3 regions of the Agarivorans sp. OAG1 genome follow, and region 3 is predicted to be linked to each of the others. Evidence: predicted binding sites of a transcription regulator. Region 3 holds the regulator's gene; each other region holds the start of a gene.
What was found. Region 3 encodes sigma-54, which starts transcription at its own class of promoters, with help from an activator protein. Its sites were predicted from a motif close to GTTGGCACGNNNNTNGNNT; they were not measured.
Positions count from the first base shown of each region.

Region 1: the regulator sigma-54 is predicted to act here: its motif matches at 1,601-1,619, upstream of OAG1_RS20410 (flagellar basal body L-ring protein FlgH).
Region 2: the regulator sigma-54 is predicted to act here: its motif matches at 2,034-2,052, upstream of OAG1_RS12500 (PEP-CTERM sorting domain-containing protein).

Region 1 is NZ_AP028990.1:4,496,976-4,500,255, forward strand. Features, by position in the region: gene OAG1_RS20405 (flagellar assembly protein T N-terminal domain-containing protein) at 1-586, opposite strand, end outside; gene OAG1_RS20410 (flagellar basal body L-ring protein FlgH) at 597-1,355, opposite strand; rRNA gene rrf (5S ribosomal RNA) at 2,271-2,386, opposite strand; rRNA gene OAG1_RS20420 (23S ribosomal RNA) at 2,498-3,280, opposite strand, start outside.
Region 2 is NZ_AP028990.1:2,728,191-2,731,470, forward strand. Features, by position in the region: gene OAG1_RS12485 (alginate lyase family protein) at 1-404, shown strand, start outside; gene OAG1_RS12490 (oligogalacturonate-specific porin KdgM family protein) at 473-1,228, shown strand; gene OAG1_RS12495 (DUF4174 domain-containing protein) at 1,294-1,728, opposite strand; gene OAG1_RS12500 (PEP-CTERM sorting domain-containing protein) at 2,085-2,873, shown strand; gene OAG1_RS12505 (alpha-amylase) at 2,937-3,280, opposite strand, start outside.
Region 3 is NZ_AP028990.1:4,022,982-4,026,261, forward strand. Features, by position in the region: gene lptA (lipopolysaccharide transport periplasmic protein LptA) at 1-447, shown strand, start outside; gene lptB (LPS export ABC transporter ATP-binding protein) at 447-1,172, shown strand; gene OAG1_RS18280 (RNA polymerase factor sigma-54) at 1,225-2,727, shown strand; gene hpf (ribosome hibernation promoting factor) at 2,752-3,039, shown strand; gene ptsN (PTS IIA-like nitrogen regulatory protein PtsN) at 3,047-3,280, shown strand, end outside.

The DNA.
Region 1 (3,280 bases), 470 kb from region 3:
ATAGGCTGCGTGCTACTTTGAGCATTTGCGGCTCTATATCATTGGCATAGCGACCATCAAACGCTATTTGACGAGTCATTAAGTGCCGGGCATCAACCCTTTTACTCTTTGATTTAAACCGGTGAAATAAGCGCTGCGAGACTTCTTCAGGTGTTCTATAAACCCCACCAAGCTGGGCATGTTCGCGCTTCTGCAATTGAAAAGGCCCTACAAACAAGGTTTTAGCGTAGCTATCTTTCTCGCAGGTATTTAAAGGAAATATGTCAGCGGCCACCTTCACAGTCATTTGGTCATCAATGATGGTCTCAACCAATAGCTTCATGTCATACACTTCGCCATTAGTACGCACCGTTAGTTCATCGGTTTCCAACACGCCAGACTTCACCACTTGCAGTGACTTTACACTGGCACCACCGCGATACATTAAGGTTAACAAAGCGTCTTGGATAGCCTGCTGACGAGCTTTATCTACTTGGCCGTCAACGATCTTGGCTTGGCCCTCACCCTCTAACCAAATAGCGTAACTGGGCAAAGTGATGCCCATTAACGTCAACAGACACACGCAAACTCGTAAAAATTTAGACATAATTAACGCCCTACAGTGGCCACATACTTCCGCCTAGGAATGAAGATAACCATCCTTGAGTTTGCACGTCAGCGTGATCACCAGTGCCACTAAACTCGATACGCGCATCGGCCACCTGGTAGGAACCAATCGAGTTGTCCTCTCCAACGTCTAACGGCCGCACAATACCGGTAAAGCGCATGTACTCTTTACCATTGTTGATTACTAGCCACTTTTCACCGCGTACAACCAAATTGCCGTTGTTCAGGATGTCGACCACCGAAACAGTAATCCTGCCTGACAAACGATGTCGCTGATCAGCATCTGAAGATCCGTCAAAATCTTGTTTTTGCTTCATTTCTAGCTCGACCACACGTCCGTTAATCGTTAGATTCCCGCCCGGCACAGTAACCGGATCAAGCTTATAGCTGTTCTCTTTACCAAGGTTTGAACTGGCCGATTTTGTCGCCGTGGCTTCCTCCTCCAAAAGCACTGTAATAGTGTCGCCTAGTGCAAAAGGTGGGGTATAACTATATAAGCTGCGTGAAGTATTGCTGTTAAACATTGAGCCGGTAATAATCACTTGATCCGCAGCTGGGCTAGGTTCAATAGGTGCATAAAAAGGATCATCGGGGATCGGAGAACGGCTATCGGTGCTTACTGTGACTTGGCGTTGATTGCGGTCTTCTCGCTCTTGAACGTTCTCCGCAACTTCTTCTACACCATCTACAATTGACGAACATGCTGACAGCAACAATACATTGCACAACATCACTACTCTGGTAATCATTGGTCTATTCCTACTTACGTTAGTTTCCGTTTACCGTTCTCTTTCCACTTGCTTTAACCTAGGCCCGAGCTTTTTATCTCGTTTATTGTAATTAGTTACCTAAGAAAGCCTTAGGCCACAAATAGCAAAGCAAATGCCACTAACGTCAGTAGAAACATATCCTTACGATAATCTAGCTGACAAAATCTTTACCTAACCGACAACATTCCGTCGTTTTTGCCGCTTTTAGCTAGGCACGACACAAAATGCAAATTAAATGCCACTAAATTCATAAAACTCAGTATTTTATAATGTTTATATAAATTGATATAAATTTTAATTCACTGCAGCCGATACAGCTTAGGTTGAGCAGAAAAACTAAGTTTTAGTCAAATAATCGGCAAAACTTACCTCAAGCCGGATAAAAGCTGCCTTTTTGATTTTCTATCTAGGCAAAGATTGCCTAGCAACTCTTACTGTAATTCTAGAAACCAACCAGCCTTAAAGTAAAAATCAACAAAAACAATTAGTTAAATACCGACTCAACGAACTTAACTTTTGCATCTCAATCAAGCTGGATCACTTTGCTAGGAGATGGCCTCCCAACAACTTACAAACTTCACGTTCACAAGCCTTTAGAACTGCAACCATTAAGCACGGCCAATGATGAAAGCGCTCTTTAATAAAAATGAGAGATAGGGAAGGGGATGATATGCCTGGGCGACTAAATCGCAGGCAATAAAAAAGCCCTCGTCGTTAGACGAGGGCTTAGTATGAGAGCCTGGCGGTGGTCAGGTGCGCAGCATAGGTGCTTCCGCTTCGGCCTGAAAGCGCTTCGCCCTTTCCGAGCGACCTCCGCCCTACTTTTGAAAGCAGGCCACGCTAGACACAAACAAAAAGGGCTTCCCAATCGGGAAGCCCTTTTCGATAATGAGAGCCTGGCGGTGACCTACTTTCACATGGGGAAGCCCCACACTATCATCGGCGCAGTTGCGTTTCACTTCTGAGTTCGGCATGGAGTCAGGTGGGTCCACAACGCTATTGCCACCAGGCAAAAACTGTTGTCTTTAACATTCGAAAAAGCTGAAATATCTCATGAGCACTAACAAGTATTCATGGTTTCTAAAATAAAGTATCTATAAGCAACACCCTTTAGGTGTTGTATGGTTAAGCCTCACGGGTAATTAGTACAAGTTAGCTCAATGCCTCACAGCACTTACACACCTTGCCTATCAACGTTGTAGTCTCCAACGGCCCTTCAGAGGACTTAAAGTCCTAGTGAGAATTAATCTCGAGGCCTGCTTCCCGCTTAGATGCTTTCAGCGGTTATCAGTTCCGAACGTAGCTACTGGGCAATGCTATTGGCATAACAACCCAAACACCAGCGGTTCGTCCACTCCGGTCCTCTCGTACTAGGAGCAGCTCCCCTCAATTCTCAAACGCCCACGGCAGATAGGGACCGAACTGTCTCACGACGTTCTAAACCCAGCTCGCGTACCACTTTAAATGGCGAACAGCCATACCCTTGGGACCGACTTCAGCCCCAGGATGTGATGAGCCGACATCGAGGTGCCAAACACCGCCGTCGATATGAACTCTTGGGCGGTATCAGCCTGTTATCCCCGGAGTACCTTTTATCCGTTGAGCGATGGCCCTTCCATACAGAACCACCGGATCACTATGACCTACTTTCGTACCTGCTCGACGTGTCTGTCTCGCAGTTAAGCTGGCTTATGCCATTGCACTAACCGTATGATGTCCGACCATACTTAGCCAACCTTCGTGCTCCTCCGTTACTCTTTGGGAGGAGACCGCCCCAGTCAAACTACCCACCAGACACTGTCCGCAATCCCGATAAGGGACCAACGTTAGAACATCAACACTACAAGGGTGGTATTTCAAGGTCGGCTCCACGTCATCTAGCGACAACGCTTCAAAGCCTCCCA
Region 2 (3,280 bases), 1.3 Mb from region 3:
GTCAGTTTAGAGCCGACGGCACTCAACCACATGAATTAGCGCGCACTCGCTCATACCATTACAGCTACTTTAATTTAGATGCTTTATCTGGTGTTGCTCAAGTGGGCGAAAAAATTGGCATAGACCTATGGAATTATGAATCTCCTAATGGGGGTTCATTAAAAAAAGGTATCGAGCTGTTAGCTCAATATCAAGACAAAGCAGAAGACTGGCCTTACCCGCATAAAAAAACTCCGCGAGTAATGCGCATGATGCCAATTTATCGTAAAGCGGCCCTAGGCATGAGTGACCAAACCTTATTGGCTCTCTCAAAATCGGGTGATTTTTCTCAGTTTACTGTTAAAAAGAATCTCGCCGAAATTTGGGCTGAACGAGATATAGAACTGTTATACCGAAAACAATAACAACTACCCTAAATCCCTAAATAAAAACTAGGCCTGTTAAAGGGCCTTAACTGGAAATGGAATTTATCATGACAAAAATGAAAAGCCTTTCAATTGCAATTGGTGCACTATTAATCGCAGCACCTGTAGCTGCGGGTCAATTAGATTTTCGTAGTGAATACAAACACGAAACAGAAGCTCACGCCTACCGAATTAAAATCGGTGATTCAACTAAAGTAAGCGATGCTGGTCAATGGAACTACAGCGTAGAGATGAAGTTCTTTAGTGGTAAGAAAGAAGACGGCGAGTACGGCGGTTTTCTTGAAAACTTACAACGTGGTGACTCAGAGTTTGACCTAAGCTACAAACACAAGTTGAACAAGAAGTGGTATATCCAACCTGGTATGCCAATTACCTTTGGTGATGAGCGCGTAACATATAAGCCGCAGTTTCGTGTAGGTTATACTTCAGATTTCGGTTTAAAAACTGCATTACGCTACCGCTATGAAATTCGCCAATATGCCGATGGTAAAGAAAACGGCGAGACATGGACTAAATCTAAAGTCACTCTAACTGGTGGTTACAAAGTTAAAAGCATGCCTAATCTAAAATTAGATTACGAAGCGAACTACTGGAAAAGCCATGAATACGAGTGGGACCCTATTTCTGGCACAGCAAAGGATCCACAATTCAACAATGGTGATGACAACTGGGACGCTGGTATCTTCATCGGTTACCAAATTGAAAAATGGCGTCCGTACGTAGAGTTTTGGAACTCAAGCGTTAGCTCTAAAACTGACCAACGCCAACTTAAAACCCGTGTTGGTGTTAAATACAAATTTTAAGCATTTCGTAAATATTTAGCTTTCCTTCTTTAAAGCCAAGCAGGTTTTCTGCTTGGTTCTTTTTTTTATGCAGAGCACACACTAGTATTATTTAGCATTTCTTGTTTGCGCATCGGCATTGCATCAATAATTTCAAATACTTCCTGCCAATTGGTAGTCGCGCCCCAGCGGTGTTTTTCGTGACCATCTTTACCAATTAACACTGCTATGTGCTTGTTATCTTCTACCTTATATTTGTCGCGTAAATAAGAGACCCCATGGCTTGCTACTGGGCCAGTTTTGCCTAAAGCTTGTTGCGGTGTCATCACTACAACAACAAGATCTCGTTCTTGGATCTGGCAACGGTAACGCATTTCATCTGACAGAAATTTTTCAACTGCGTGGTCTTGTTGTGGCGCAAAAAACAACACACTTCGGTGTGCCCAATAGTCGCTGTCTAAAGGATAAGACATAGCAACGCCACTAATGGATAACAACATAGCTGCGATTACTTGTTTCATAACAATTCCCCCATTCTCTGCTAATTAGAACGAAGCCTTAGGGGATAAAGTTCAATTTTTCGCCACTTTATAAATAGCCTGCTGGTCAGGATTTTTTACAGCAATAACTGGGTCTTTGTAAGTGGCTAATATCAAAATGAAAAACCATCCTCTCAAGCTACAAGGGAGTTTATTTACAAAAACATTAATTAATATAATAAGTACAGCACCCTGTTATTGGTAACAAAAGTGTCATTAATGTTTACACAATACCTAGGTGTACTAGTCCATGCTTTCTTAAGTACTGATTTTTATAACTTTTACATCTTGGCGCAATTATTGATTTACAGGGTGTTCACTTTACAAAGGAATGCCTAATGCTAATCACTAGAAATATACTCACCGTAAGCTTGTTGCTACTCACCGCACCTGTTCAAGCAACTATCATCGCCTACGACATGGTAAACAGCAGTAGCCTTAATGTAGTCGATTATCAAAACCCATTTAGCCAACAATTTGTTAGTGATCAGGACGGCTTCGATAAATACCAAGCAGTTCCAAGTGCCAGCATTCCAAATAGCTTGATTGATTCAAGCTTAAGTAACCCAAGTGATAGCCTTGGTATTGTTAATTCTCAAACTGACCAAGACAGCTTTTTTGGCGTAAGTGATACGCAAAATCCAAACAACCCAAGCGGTGATGCGCAAGCAACTTGGCAGTTTGATATTGGTGGTTTTGCCTTAAGTTCAATTTCTATTTCCATGGCTGCTATGGGTGATTTTGAAACATTTGATCACTTTAGCTTTAGCTACGCAATTGATGCTTCCCCCATTCAGATACTGTTTGCTAGTGCTGTTGATGAACAAGCCAACCAGAGCTACACCATGGCCAACGGGAACCAATACCTACTAAACGACCCTCTATCTATAAACGGTCAGGTGCTAAACAACCAATTCCAGCAACTTAGCCAGAGCCTAATTGGTAGTGGTTCAATACTTAGCTTGTACTTTAACGCAAATCAAAATGGTGGGACTGAGGCATTCGCCTTTAGGGAGATTATCGTTAACGGAGAACATTTACTGGCTAGTCAAGTACCTGAGCCAAGCAGTATTTGGCTGGTGCTATTGAGCTTAGTCGCGCTGAAGATGAAGCGCGGTCAGGTTTAAAGCAAAAAAAAGCGACAGCATAGTTTACGCTGTCGCTTTGCTATTACCGCTTATTTCTTGTTGTTATTGCTTAATGCCAGCAAATACCACAACCACTTTGTCGTCACCTTTGGTGCGACTAAAAGCGTAAGGTTGATCGCTTATCTTGTTATGTTCACCTGCACCAATGGCAACATGGCGGTCGCGGAACTGACCCACCGTTTGCCAGTGTTTTACTAGCGCTTGGCGATCCGCTTCTTTAGCAATTTGCTCCCAGTTCATAAACGAACGGGTTGGAGAGTCAAAGGCATCCGATTGTGGCCCACGCGGTCTGCCGCTCTCATCACCATAGTACAATTGCACGCCACCAGGCATCATAAGTAATGCGGTACCGGCACCCGCTTGCAGCGGTAAGTCTTCATAGTTTG
Region 3 (3,280 bases):
GACTTCAACAAACAAATTATTGTTGATGCTGACCGCCAGCAGGTCAATATCAAAGAAAACCGAGTCACCTTTTACAATAATGTTGTGGTGACTCAAGGCTCGATTAAAATGCACGCCGAAGAGCTAAGCGTTATTGGTAGTGAAGAAAAAGGCAGCGAAGTTATGATTGCTAAAGGCGAACCCGCAACGTTTTATCAATTACTTGATAGCGGCAAGCCAATTGAAGCTGAAGCGAACGAAGTGCGCTACGACTTAAAAACCCAAACGCTAACACTCACTACCAATGCTCAACTCAAACAAGAAGAGAGCTTGGTAAAAGGTAAAATGATCAAATACAGCATCAACAAACAAGAAATGGTGGCACAAGGCGACGAAAACAGCCGTGTAACTACTATTTTCCTACCGCAGCAACTTGACGAACTAACGCCCAAGGAAGACCAGCAATAATGAGTACCCTAATTGCTGAAAACCTAGCCAAAGCCTACAAGGGCCGTAAGGTAGTCAAAAACGTTAGTCTAAATGTAGAAACCGGTAAAATTGTTGGCTTGTTAGGTCCAAACGGCGCTGGCAAAACAACTACTTTTTACATGGTGGTGGGTTTGGTGCCTCGTGACCAAGGCCGCATCCTCATCGATGATGACGATATTTCTAGTACAGCGATGCATACCCGCGCACGCAAAGGCATTGGCTACCTTCCGCAAGAAGCGTCTATCTTTCGCCGCTTATCTGTGGAGAAGAACATTCTCGCCGTATTAGAGACCCGAAAAGACCTCGATAAAGAGCAACAAATTGGTGCATTAGACGACCTTCTTGAAGAGTTTCACATTGGCCATATTCGCAAAAACCTAGGCATGAGCTTGTCAGGTGGTGAACGCCGAAGAGTTGAGATTGCTCGAGCGCTAGCCGCCGCACCTAAGTTTATTTTGCTTGACGAACCCTTCGCAGGGGTAGATCCTATTTCTGTTATCGATATTAAAAAGATCATTGAACATCTACGTGATCGCGGTCTAGGTGTACTAATTACCGACCACAATGTTCGAGAAACTCTCGATGTTTGTGAGCATGCCTATATCGTTAGCCAAGGCGAATTGATAGCCTCAGGAAAGCCAGAAGAAATTCTCGAAAACGAACATGTGAAACGAGTTTATCTCGGAGAACAATTCAAGCTATAGTTAAAGTGCAAGTTTAAAAAAAGACAATAAGAAGAAGGAACAGCGGTAGTTAATGAAAGCATCTTTGCAGTTGCGTCTTGGTCAGCAGTTAACCATGACCCCCCAGTTACAACAGGCCATTCGCTTACTCCAGCTTTCAACACTGGATTTACAGCAAGAGATTCAAGAGGCTCTGGAAAGTAACCCTCTGCTTGAGGCGGATGAGTCTCACGCCAGTGATAGTGACGCAACCGACGCTAAATCTGCCAACGAGAAGTCTACCGAGGCCGAATCCACTGCTGACATAGACAACAGTCAAATTGAAGCAGGCGATGCCATTAATCAAGAAACTGTTTCTGACGACCTTCCTGTTGACTCTACTTGGGACGATATCTACAGCGCCAGTTCTGCCCCAGCCAGCTCATCTGGCAGCGCGGTTAGCGATGACAACGATATGTTGTTTCAGGGCGAAACTGTCGACTCTTTACAAGACCACTTATTGTGGCAAATGCAACTCACTCCATTTAGTGAAGTAGACCAAGCTATTGCTTTAGCCATTATTGATGCAGTAGATGAATCGGGCTACCTCACCCAAGACTGTGAGCAGCTACTAGAGGGCTTACGTTCAAGCGATAACAATGACTTAGATGTAGAGCTAGATGAAGTAGAAGCAGTACTTAAACGCATCCAACATTTCGACCCTGTTGGTATTGCGGCTCGCTCACTGCAGGAGTGCCTACTGATTCAACTAAGCCGTTTTGTTGAAGATACACCTTGGCTAAATGAAGCCAAAGATGTAGTTTCAAATCATATTGATGTATTGGCTAATCGCGATTTTCGTCTATTAGCCCGCAAAACCAAACTTAAAGAAGACCAGTTACGCGAAGTCATGCGTTTGATTCATACGCTTGAACCTCGACCTGGTAACGCGGTTGAGCCTAATCAAGCCCAGTATGTTATTCCGGATGTATCGGTTGTAAAACGCCAAGGCCGCTGGGTTGTAGAGCTCAACCCAGATGCAATGCCTAAGTTGCGTGTTAACTCCCACTATGCATCTTTAAGTAAAACCTCTACCAACGCTAACGATACCCAGTTTATTCGTAGCCACTTACAAGAAGCCAAGTGGTTTATTAAAAGTATCGAGAGCCGAAATGAAACCCTATTAAAAGTATCCAACTGCATTGTTCATCATCAACAGGCGTTTTTTGAATATGGCGAAGAAGCCATGAAGCCAATGGTACTGAACGATGTAGCAGAAGCTGTAGAAATGCATGAATCCACTATTTCCCGGGTAACCACCCAAAAATTCATGCACACACCTCGCGGCATCTTCGAACTTAAATATTTCTTTTCTAGCCATGTGGCTACCGATGGCGGGGGTGAGTGTTCGTCAACCGCTATTCGTGCATTAATCAAGAAACTGGTAGCTGCCGAAAATACCAGTAAACCACTCAGCGACAGCAAAATTGCTGATATTTTGGCAGATCAGGGGATCAAGGTGGCAAGACGTACGATCGCTAAATATCGTGAGTCTTTAGCAATTCCACCTTCTAACCAACGTAAGAGCCTTATCTAAGGCCACTAAAAGGGGAAGATATCTATGCAAATTAACCTTACTGGACACCACGTAGAAATAACTGAATCTTTGAAAGAATATGTCCACACCAAGTTTGCCAAACTCACCCGACGATTCGATCAGATCAATAACGTTCACGTCATCCTCAACGTAGAAAAACTGAACCAAATTGCTGAAGCCACATTACATTTAAACGGCGGCGAAGTATTTGCAACCTCTGAGCATTCTGACATGTATGCCGCCATCGACAGCCTGATTGATAAACTTGATCGCCAAGTCATCAAACATAAAGAAAAACTTAACAAACGTTAGCCCCCCCATGCAACTAAATAAAGTACTTAGCTTGGACTGCACCCAAAGTGCAGTTCAATGCTCTTCAAAAAAACGCGCCCTAGAAATAGTGAGCGAACTGGCTGCCAAACAGCTTGATACCACTACCCAATGCATTTTTGAAAGCTTGTTAAATCGAGAAAAAATGGGCAGTACAGGTATTGGCCAAGGCATCGCTATTCCTCATGGCCGTATCGACAACCAGCATCAAGCCACAGCGGTT